DNA from 2 places in the Azospirillum lipoferum 4B genome. Region 1 is predicted to be linked to the other one. Evidence: predicted binding sites of a transcription regulator. Region 1 holds the regulator's gene; the other holds the start of a gene.
The links. The regulator LexA, encoded in region 1, represses DNA repair genes until DNA is damaged. The targets are predictions, from matches to a motif close to ATGTTCTANTTTGGTTC.
Positions count from the first base shown of each region.

Region 2: AZOLI_RS12260 (S24 family peptidase) is a predicted target of LexA. The motif match lies at 2,247-2,263, and genes of this name have one in related genera.

Region 1 is NC_016622.1:1,030,913-1,035,121, reverse strand. It holds gene moaC (cyclic pyranopterin monophosphate synthase MoaC) at 1-365, shown strand, start outside; gene AZOLI_RS04710 (molybdopterin molybdotransferase MoeA) at 370-1,599, shown strand; gene lexA (transcriptional repressor LexA) at 1,800-2,522, shown strand; gene AZOLI_RS04700 (ComEC/Rec2 family competence protein) at 2,662-4,209, opposite strand, start outside.
Region 2 is NC_016622.1:2,641,968-2,646,176, reverse strand. It holds gene AZOLI_RS12270 (branched-chain amino acid aminotransferase) at 198-1,046, shown strand; gene AZOLI_RS12265 (hypothetical protein) at 1,022-1,327, opposite strand; gene AZOLI_RS12260 (S24 family peptidase) at 1,537-2,169, opposite strand; gene AZOLI_RS12255 (hypothetical protein) at 2,332-2,736, shown strand; gene AZOLI_RS12250 (hypothetical protein) at 2,733-3,128, shown strand; gene AZOLI_RS12245 (portal protein) at 3,107-4,209, shown strand, end outside.

The DNA.
Region 1 (4,209 bases):
AGGGCGGGGTGAAGAAGGGCGACGTGCTGTCGGTCGCCCGGCTGGCCGGCATCATGGGGGCCAAGCGCACGCCGGACCTGATCCCGCTATGCCACCCGCTGATGCTGACCTCGGTCAAGGTCGACCTGTCCTGCGACCCGGCGCGCAATGCGGTGGACGTGACCGCCACCTGCAAGCTGAAGGGCCAGACCGGCGTGGAGATGGAGGCGCTGACCGCCGTCACCGTCGCCGCCCTGACCGTCTATGACATGTGCAAGGCGGTGGACCGCGGCATGACCATCGCGGACGTCCGCCTGCTGCACAAGGCCGGCGGCAAGAGCGGCGAATGGGGTGCTGCCGCCACCGCTCCCACAGCCGGAGCCTGACGCCATGATCTCCGTCGCAGAGGCGCGCGCCCGCATCCTGTCGGCCTTCGCCCCTCTGCCGGCGGAGACGGTCGCCCTGCCCGACGCGCTCGGCCGCGTGCTGGCCGAACCGGTGGTCGCCCGGCTGACCCAGCCGCCCTTCCACGCCGCCGCCATGGATGGCTGGGCGGTGCGCTCCGCCGACATCGCCGCCGCCACCGCCGAGTCTCCTGTCGCGTTGCGCCGCATCGGCGAATCCTCCGCCGGCCATGCCTTCGGCGGCAGCGTCGGTCCCGGCGAAGCGGTGCGCATCTTCACCGGCGCGCCGCTGCCCGACGGCGCCGACGCCGTGGTGATGCAGGAGGATTGCAGCGCCGACGATACGACGGTGCGGATCGGCCGGGCCGTGGCCGCCGGGCGCTTCGTCCGTCAGGCCGGCTTCGACTTCGCCCAAGGGCAGGAGCTTCTGCCGAAGGGCCGCCGGCTGACCGCGCGCGACATCGCGCTGGCCGCCGGTGGCAACGTGCCCTGGCTGTCGGTCCACCGCCGGCCGCGCATCGCCATCCTCGCCACCGGCGACGAGATCGCCCTGCCCGGCGATCCGCTGGGGCCGAGCCAGATCGTCAGCACCAACGCGCTCGGCCTGTGTGCGCTGGTGACCGCCCAGGGCGGGCTCGCCCACAATCTGGGTGTCGCCAAGGACACGCCCGACAGCGTCGCCGCCATGGCGAAGGGTGCCGTCGGCTGCGACCTGCTGGTCACCACCGGCGGCGCCGCCCATGGCGACTACGACCTCGTGCGCGACGTGCTGGCCGACCGAGGGGTGGCTCTGGAGGTGCAGACGGTGGCGATGCGGCCGGGCAAGGCGCTGATGTTCGGCCGGGCCGGCGGGGTGTCGCTGCTGGGCCTGCCCGGCAACCCGGTGTCCACCGGCGTCACCGCCGTCCTGTTCCTGCGCCCGGTCCTGCGCCTGCTGCAGGGATTGCCTCCAGAGGACGACCGGCCACCGCTGCGCGCCCGCCTGACCACCGCGCTGAAGGCGAACGACCGGCGCGAGGAGTATCTGCGCGCCACGCTGGCTGCCGGCCCCGACGGCGTCCTGACCGTCACCCCCTTTGCCCGGCAGGACAGCGCCATCACCTCGCTTTACGCCCAGGCCGACTGCCTGATCCCGCGCCCGCCCAACGCCGACCCGGAGCCGGCCGGCGCGATGGTGGCCGTGCTTCCCCTGACCGATGGAGCGCTCAGCATTTAGCCTTGGGAGACGGCCCCCGGACGGCGGATGGAACAGTTGAACGGCATCCCGAAAACCGTTTCACGCTGTTTCAGATGTTCCGTTCAAGTTCTGAAAGAAGCCGATGGGGGACTTGACGCGCGGCAGGAACCAAACTAGAACATGGAGGCAACGTTTGGTTTTTGTTCCATCTTCAGTCTGGCGACGGCCGGGAGGCATCCATGCTCACGCGCAAGCAGCACGAATTGCTGCTGTTCATCCACGAACGGCTTGGCCAGGGCGGTGTCTCGCCGTCGTTCGACGAGATGAAGGACGCCCTGGGGCTGAAGTCCAAGTCGGGCATCCATCGCCTCATCACCGGCCTTGAGGAACGCGGCTTCATCCGCCGCCTGCCCCACCGCGCCCGCGCGCTGGAGGTTCTGCGCCTGCCCGAAGGCCTGGACGCCGCCCGCTCCCGCACCGCGCCCAAGCCGAAATTCCAGCCCAACGTCATCAAGGGCGATTTCGCCTTCGCCGGCCGCGACGTGGCCCCGCCCACGCCCACCCCGGCCGCCGCGAACGAGACGGTGCAGTTGCCGCTCTATGGGCGCATCGCCGCCGGCACGCCGATCGAGGCCCTGCGCGACAACAGCGCCTTCGTCGACGTTCCGGCCTCGATGCTGGGCGGTGGCGACCACTACGCGCTGGAAGTCTCCGGCGATTCGATGGTGGAGGCCGGCATCCTCGACCATGACACCATCATCATCCAGCGCTGCGACGCGGCGGAGAACGGCACCATCGTCGTGGCGCTGGTCGACGAGGGCGAAGTGACGCTGAAGCGCCTGCGCCGCAAGGGCAACACCATCGCCCTGGAACCCGCCAACGCCGCCTACGAAACCCGCATCTTCGGCGCCGACCGCGTCCGCGTGCAGGGCAAGCTGGTCGGTCTGGTCCGCAAATACTGAGGTTTTGCCCGCCAAACACCGATCCCCTCCCCCGCCCAGCTCTCGCACAAAGCTTCGCTTTGTGCTGACGCGGCAGGCGGACCATAGGTCCGCTGAGAGCGGGGGAGGGTTAGGGAGGGGGCATAACCTCGGTCGCCCCTCACCTCCCCCCGGTCCAAGGCCGATCCCCTCTGATCCCCCGCACCGTCTCCACCTCTATTCCCTCCGCCGTCACCCTCAGCGCATGCGACCCTTCGTGCCGCAGCGCCCAGCGGTCGACCACCACCCCGGCCCGGCATCCCCGCGCCACCGCCGCCGTCACCACCGCATCGGCCGCTCCGCAATCCTCGTCCAGCGCATCCGGCAGCCGCGGCAAGGCCACCACCCTTCCGCGCACCCGGTACAAACACCCCAACGCATCGCAACTCAGCGACCGCTCACCCTCGCTCCATCCGCCGGCCGCTGGCCAGGGATCGGCGCCCGACCGCTCACCGTCGCGTTCCCGCCAGGTCTCCGTCACCCGCCCGCCCGTCTTTCCCGATGCGCTGAGGCGACCGTCCGGCGTCCGCACCGCCATCACGCTCCCGTCTCCCGCCACCAGCACGTCCGGTCGCGTCACCAGCGCCGGTGAGGCCAGCCCGGCCAGGACCGGCAGCAGCCCGAGCCAGCGCCACCGCCGGGTCCAGATGCACAGCCAGATGCCGCCCAGCACCAGCACCGCGAAGCCCTCCACCGGCATCGCCGGCACGGTCAGCGACGCCCAGGGCAGGCGGCCGAAGAACTCCGCGGTCCAGATCACCGCCCGGTCGCCCCAATTCATCGCGATCAACGCCGGCGCCTCCAGCCCGAAGGGCATCAGGGCATAGGCGATCAGGCTCCACGGCATGACCCAGAAGGAGGTGATGGGAATGGCGATCAGGTTGGACAGCACGCCATAGAAGGCGATCTGCTGAAAATGGAAGAGCGCGAAGGGCAGCGTTGCCAGCGTCGCCACCACGCTGGTCAGCAGAATGCCGCCGACATAGAGCAGGCCGCGCAGAAACCACCCCGCCCCGCTGCGCCATTCCGCCAGCCGCGGACTGCCGCGCTCGAAGGCGGCGATCAGCGCCACCACCGCCGCGAAGGACATCTGGAAACTGGGGCCGAGCATCCCCTCCGGGTCCATGGCGATGGTGACCAGCCCGGCGAAGGCGACCAGCCGCATGCTGAGCGGGTGGCGGTCCAGCATGATCGCTCCCATCACCATGCCGGTCATCAGCACCGACCGCACGGTCGGCAGCGGCGCACCGACCAGAAGCGTGTAGGCGAGCGCCGACAGGATGCCGAACAGCGCCGCGATCTTCTTGATCGGCCAGCGTAGCGCCACATAGGGCACCAGCGCCAGCAGAGCCCGGACGACATAGAACAGGATGCCGGCGGCGATGCCCACATGCAGGCCGGAGATCGAAAGAAGATGCGCCAGCCCGCTGTTGCGGAAATCCTCCAGTGTCCCGTCCGGGATGCCGAACTGCTCCCCGTTCAGCAGCGCGGTGGTGACGCTGGCCTCCACCGGGTCGCCGATGGTCGCGGCCACCCGCTCGGCGATGGCGCCGCGCGCCTGCTCGAAGGCGACCGTCACCACGCGCCAGCCCGTGACCGGCGGCGCCTCGACCAGTTCCGCCGCACCGGTGGCGAAGCCGGTGCCGCCAAGCCCCATGAACCAGGCCCG
Region 2 (4,209 bases), 1.4 Mb from region 1:
GCGCGCTCTCCCCTATCAACGGCCGACTCCGCATTCCGCTCCATCGCACGGGACGATTGCGTGCGGACCGGTTGACCGGCGGCGGCGAGGGGGTATGCTCTTCGGGAGATCACCAACGACGACGAACCACCAATGGGCGGCGCGAACCGGCGTCGCCCAGCGGACGAACACATTTCTATCCTAGGGAAGGACCAATCATGGGCGGCATGGCAGGCCAGGCGTGGAGCTGGATCCAGGGCGAATGGGTGGAGGGCAATCCGCCGATTGTCGGACCGCTGTCCCACACGCTGTGGCTCTCTTCGACGGTCTTCGACGGCGCGCGCGCCTTCCAGGGCGTGGCCCCCGACCTGGACCTGCATTGCGCCCGCGCCATCCGCTCGGCCCTGGTCCTGGGGCTGGAGCCGATGGTCACCGCCGGCGAGATCGAGGAGCTGTGCTGGGACGGCATCCGCCGCTTCCCCAAGGATGCGGAGCTGTACATCCGTCCGATGTTCTACGCCGATGACGGCTTCGTCGCCCCGGCGCCGGAGAGCACGCGTTTCGTCCTGTCGATCTACGAGGACCCGCTGCCGCAGCCGACCGGCTTCGCCGCCTGCATCTCCACCCGCCGCCGCCCGATTCCGACCATGGCCCCGACCGAGGCCAAGGCGGCCTGCCTGTATCCCAACGCCGGGCTGGCGCTGACCGAGGCGCGCAAGCGCGGTTTCCAGAACGCGATCATGCTGGACGCCATCGGCAATGTGGCGGAGTTCGCCACGTCGAACATCTTCATCGCCAAGGACGGCGTGGTGCGGACGCCGGTTCCCAACGGCTGCTTCCTGAACGGCATCACCCGCCAGCGCGTCATCGCCCTGCTGCGGGGCGACGGGGTGACGGTGGAGGAATGCACCCTGACCACTCGGGATGTGCTGGAGGCCGACGAGGTCTTCTCCACCGGCAACCACGCCAAATGCGTGCCGGTGACCAAGGTGGAGGACCGCAGCTTCGCGGCCGGTCCGATCTTCCAGCGGGCGCGGGCGCTCTATTGGGAATACGCGTTCCGCTGATCGAGCAGAGCCACCGCCGCCCGGCGGTGATGGGCCAGCGTGGCGGCCAAACGGGTCAGCCACGCGTCGGTCCTGCAGGTTGCGGCGCTCAATGCGCGGCGACGCCGGGCGGTGGCGAGGCGCGCCTCGGCCGCGAGGTCCGTGTGCAGGCGGAGCGTTGCAGCGCGCTTGACGGCGTTGGCGCGGGCGGCACCGCCGAACAAAGCGGTGCGCAGCTCGGGCGTCGGCGGGCGGGCGTCATGGGTGCGGTGAAGGCTGTCCAGGCTTGCGGCGCGGTCCATGGAATGGACGGTAGCGCTTGCCGGGGGCGGCGGTAAAGGGAAATTTTCCTAGGAAGGGTTGGGGGTGCGAGAGGCTTTTGCCCCCTCCCTAACCCTCCCCCACCTTCGGTGGGAGAGGGGACTGCCGCCGTGCGTCGACAAAGCTCCTACCCCCTCTCCCTCGAAGAGGGGGAGGGATGGGGAGGGGGCACCCGAAGCCGAACCCTACCTCACTGGCTCGCCCAGATGATCCGCGCCATCCAGGCGACCTCCGACAGCGGGATGCTGCGGTCGGGGTGGGCGCGGTTGATCGACAGAAGCTCGATCCTGGTCGCGGTCTCGCGGATCAGCTGCTTGGCCATCACCTCGCCGCCCTTGGTGCGGACGACGACGCGGTCGTTGCGGCGGATTTGTGCCGCGGGGGACACGATGATGGTGTCGCCGTCGCGATAGACCGGTTCCATGCTGTCGCCGGAAATCTCCAGCGCATAGGCATGCGGGTCGCCCAGGCTGGGGAACAGCAGCTCGTCCCAGCCGCTGCCGGCGGGGAAGCCGGCGTCGTCGAAATAGCCGGCGGAACCGGCCTGGGCATAGCCGATCACCGGAACCCGCTGCAGCGGGGTGGTGCCGGCGCCGTCGCCGACCAGCGACACGAATTCCGACAGGGACGCGCCGGTGGCGTCCAGCACCTTGGAGATGCTTTCCGTCGATGGCCAGCGCAGCTTGCCGTCGCTGGTCGTGCGCTTGCTCTTGTTGAAGGTGGTCGGGTCCAGTCCGGCGCGCCGCGCCAGCCCGGAGGCGGAGAGCCCGTGCTGTGCCGCGAGGCGGTCGATGGCCCGCCAGATGTCCGTATGTTTCAGCATGGGACGATAATCTCATAAATGGGCGACAGCGTCCCTAGGAACTTTTTCATAAATCTATTGACCGCGTCCATTGGCCGGAACATAACGCAAACAGATGGCGCGGCCGCAATCCTGGCCCGGCGCCGCTCTCTTTCAAAAATCCGAAGCCGCAAGGAGACCAGCATGCTGAGTCCGGCCGCCCCCGCTTTGCCCGCCGCCCGCCTGTCCCATGTCGTTCCGCTGCACGCCGGGCCTTACCGTGCCGATGGCGAGCCCTTCGCCGGGGCGGAGGAGGCGTGGTTCTGGGCGGTGCAGGCACAGGACGCCAAGGCGGCCGGCGCGCGCGTCGTCGCCGGCCGCGGGCTGGTCGAGCGGCCCTGCGAACCGCAGGATGTGCTGCGCGTGGTAGACCGGCTGTATCGGGCGCGCAAGCTGCTGCGCGACCACCTGCATGTGCTGGTCCATTACGGCCGCCGCCAGAGCGCACCGGAGCCGGAGCGCTTCCGCGAACAGCGCGCCCATTCCCTGTGGAAGGAAGCCTTCGAGGTGATCGCCCCAGCGCTGCGCGACAAGGGCATCGCCCGATGACGACGGCCCTGACCGGTGCCTGGGTGGTCTATCGCGGGGAGGCGCCGCTGTGGTGGCTGCGGCTGCTGAAGCCGGGTTTCCGCCACTGTCTGGCCCTGCTGAACGACGGGCGGCGCTGGGTGGCGGTCGATCCGCTGGCGGGCTTCACCGACGTCGCGGTGCTGGATCTGCCGGCCGATTTCGACCTGCCGGGCTGGTACCGCGCCCAGGGGCTGACGGTCGATCCCGCCCCGCTGCGCCGCCCCGACGGCCCCGCCCCCTGGGGACCCTTCACCTGCGTCGAGGCGGTCAAGCGCCTGATCGGCCTGCGCGCCCGCTGGGTGCTGACCCCCTGGCAACTGCACCGCCACCTGATCGGAGGAACCCGCGCATGCCCGCATCCGCAGCCGTGAAACCCGCCGCAGGCAGGTCTAAGGACCTGTCGGAGCCGGAGGCCCTGCTGGAGCGTTACCGCGCCGCCCGCGAACGCCGGGCCGTTTGGGAAAGCCACTGGCAGGATTGCTACGACCATGCGCTGCCCAACGGCCGGCCCTTCCGCGGCGACGGAACGCCGGGCGAGCGGCGCGTCGACCGCCTGTTCGACGGCACCGCCCCCGATGCGGTGGAACAGCTGGCCGCCAGCCTGCTGTCGGAGCTGACGCCGCCCTGGTCGCGCTGGTTCGGCTTCCAGCCCGGTCCGGCACTGGTGGGGGCGGAGCGCGACCGCATCGCTCCGCTGCTCGACCGGGCCGCCGGGATCGTGCAGGCCCATTTCGACCGCTCCAACTTCGCGGTGGAGGTGCATCAGGCCTTCCTCGACCTCGTCACCGTCGGCACCGCCAGCCTCCTGATGGAGGAGGCCGCACCCGGCGCGCCGTCCAGCCTGCGCTTCACCGCCGTGCCGCTGGCCGAAGCGGTGCTGGAGGAGGGGCCGGACGGCCGGCTCGACGCCACCTTCCGCCGCAGCGAGGCGACGCTGGCCCAAATCCTCCAGCGCTTTCCCGGTGCGGAGCTGCCCGACGAGCTGCGCAAACAAGCGGCCGACGAACCCGACAGCCGCTTCCCGCTGGTCGAAGCGGTGCTGCCCGACGGCACGGCCTATCGCTGGGCGGTGGTGCTGGACAGCGGGCTGGCCGAGCCGTCCTGGCTGGCGCAGGGGCGCTTCGCCCAGTCGCCCTTCGTCAATTTCCGCTGGCTGAAGGCGCCGGGGGAGACCTATGGCCGCTCGCCGGTGATGAAGGCGCTGCCCGACATCAAGACCGCCAACAAGGTGGTGGAGCTGGTGCTGAAGAACGCCTCCATCGCCGTCACCGGCATCTGGCAGGCGGAGGATGACGGGGTGCTGAATCCCGCCACCGTCCGGCTGGTGCCCGGCACCATCATCCCGAAGGCGATGGGGTCGGCCGGGCTGACGCCGCTGGCCAATCCCGGCCGGTTCGACGTGTCGCAGCTGGTGCTGGACGACCTGCGCGGGCGCATCCGCCACGCGCTGCT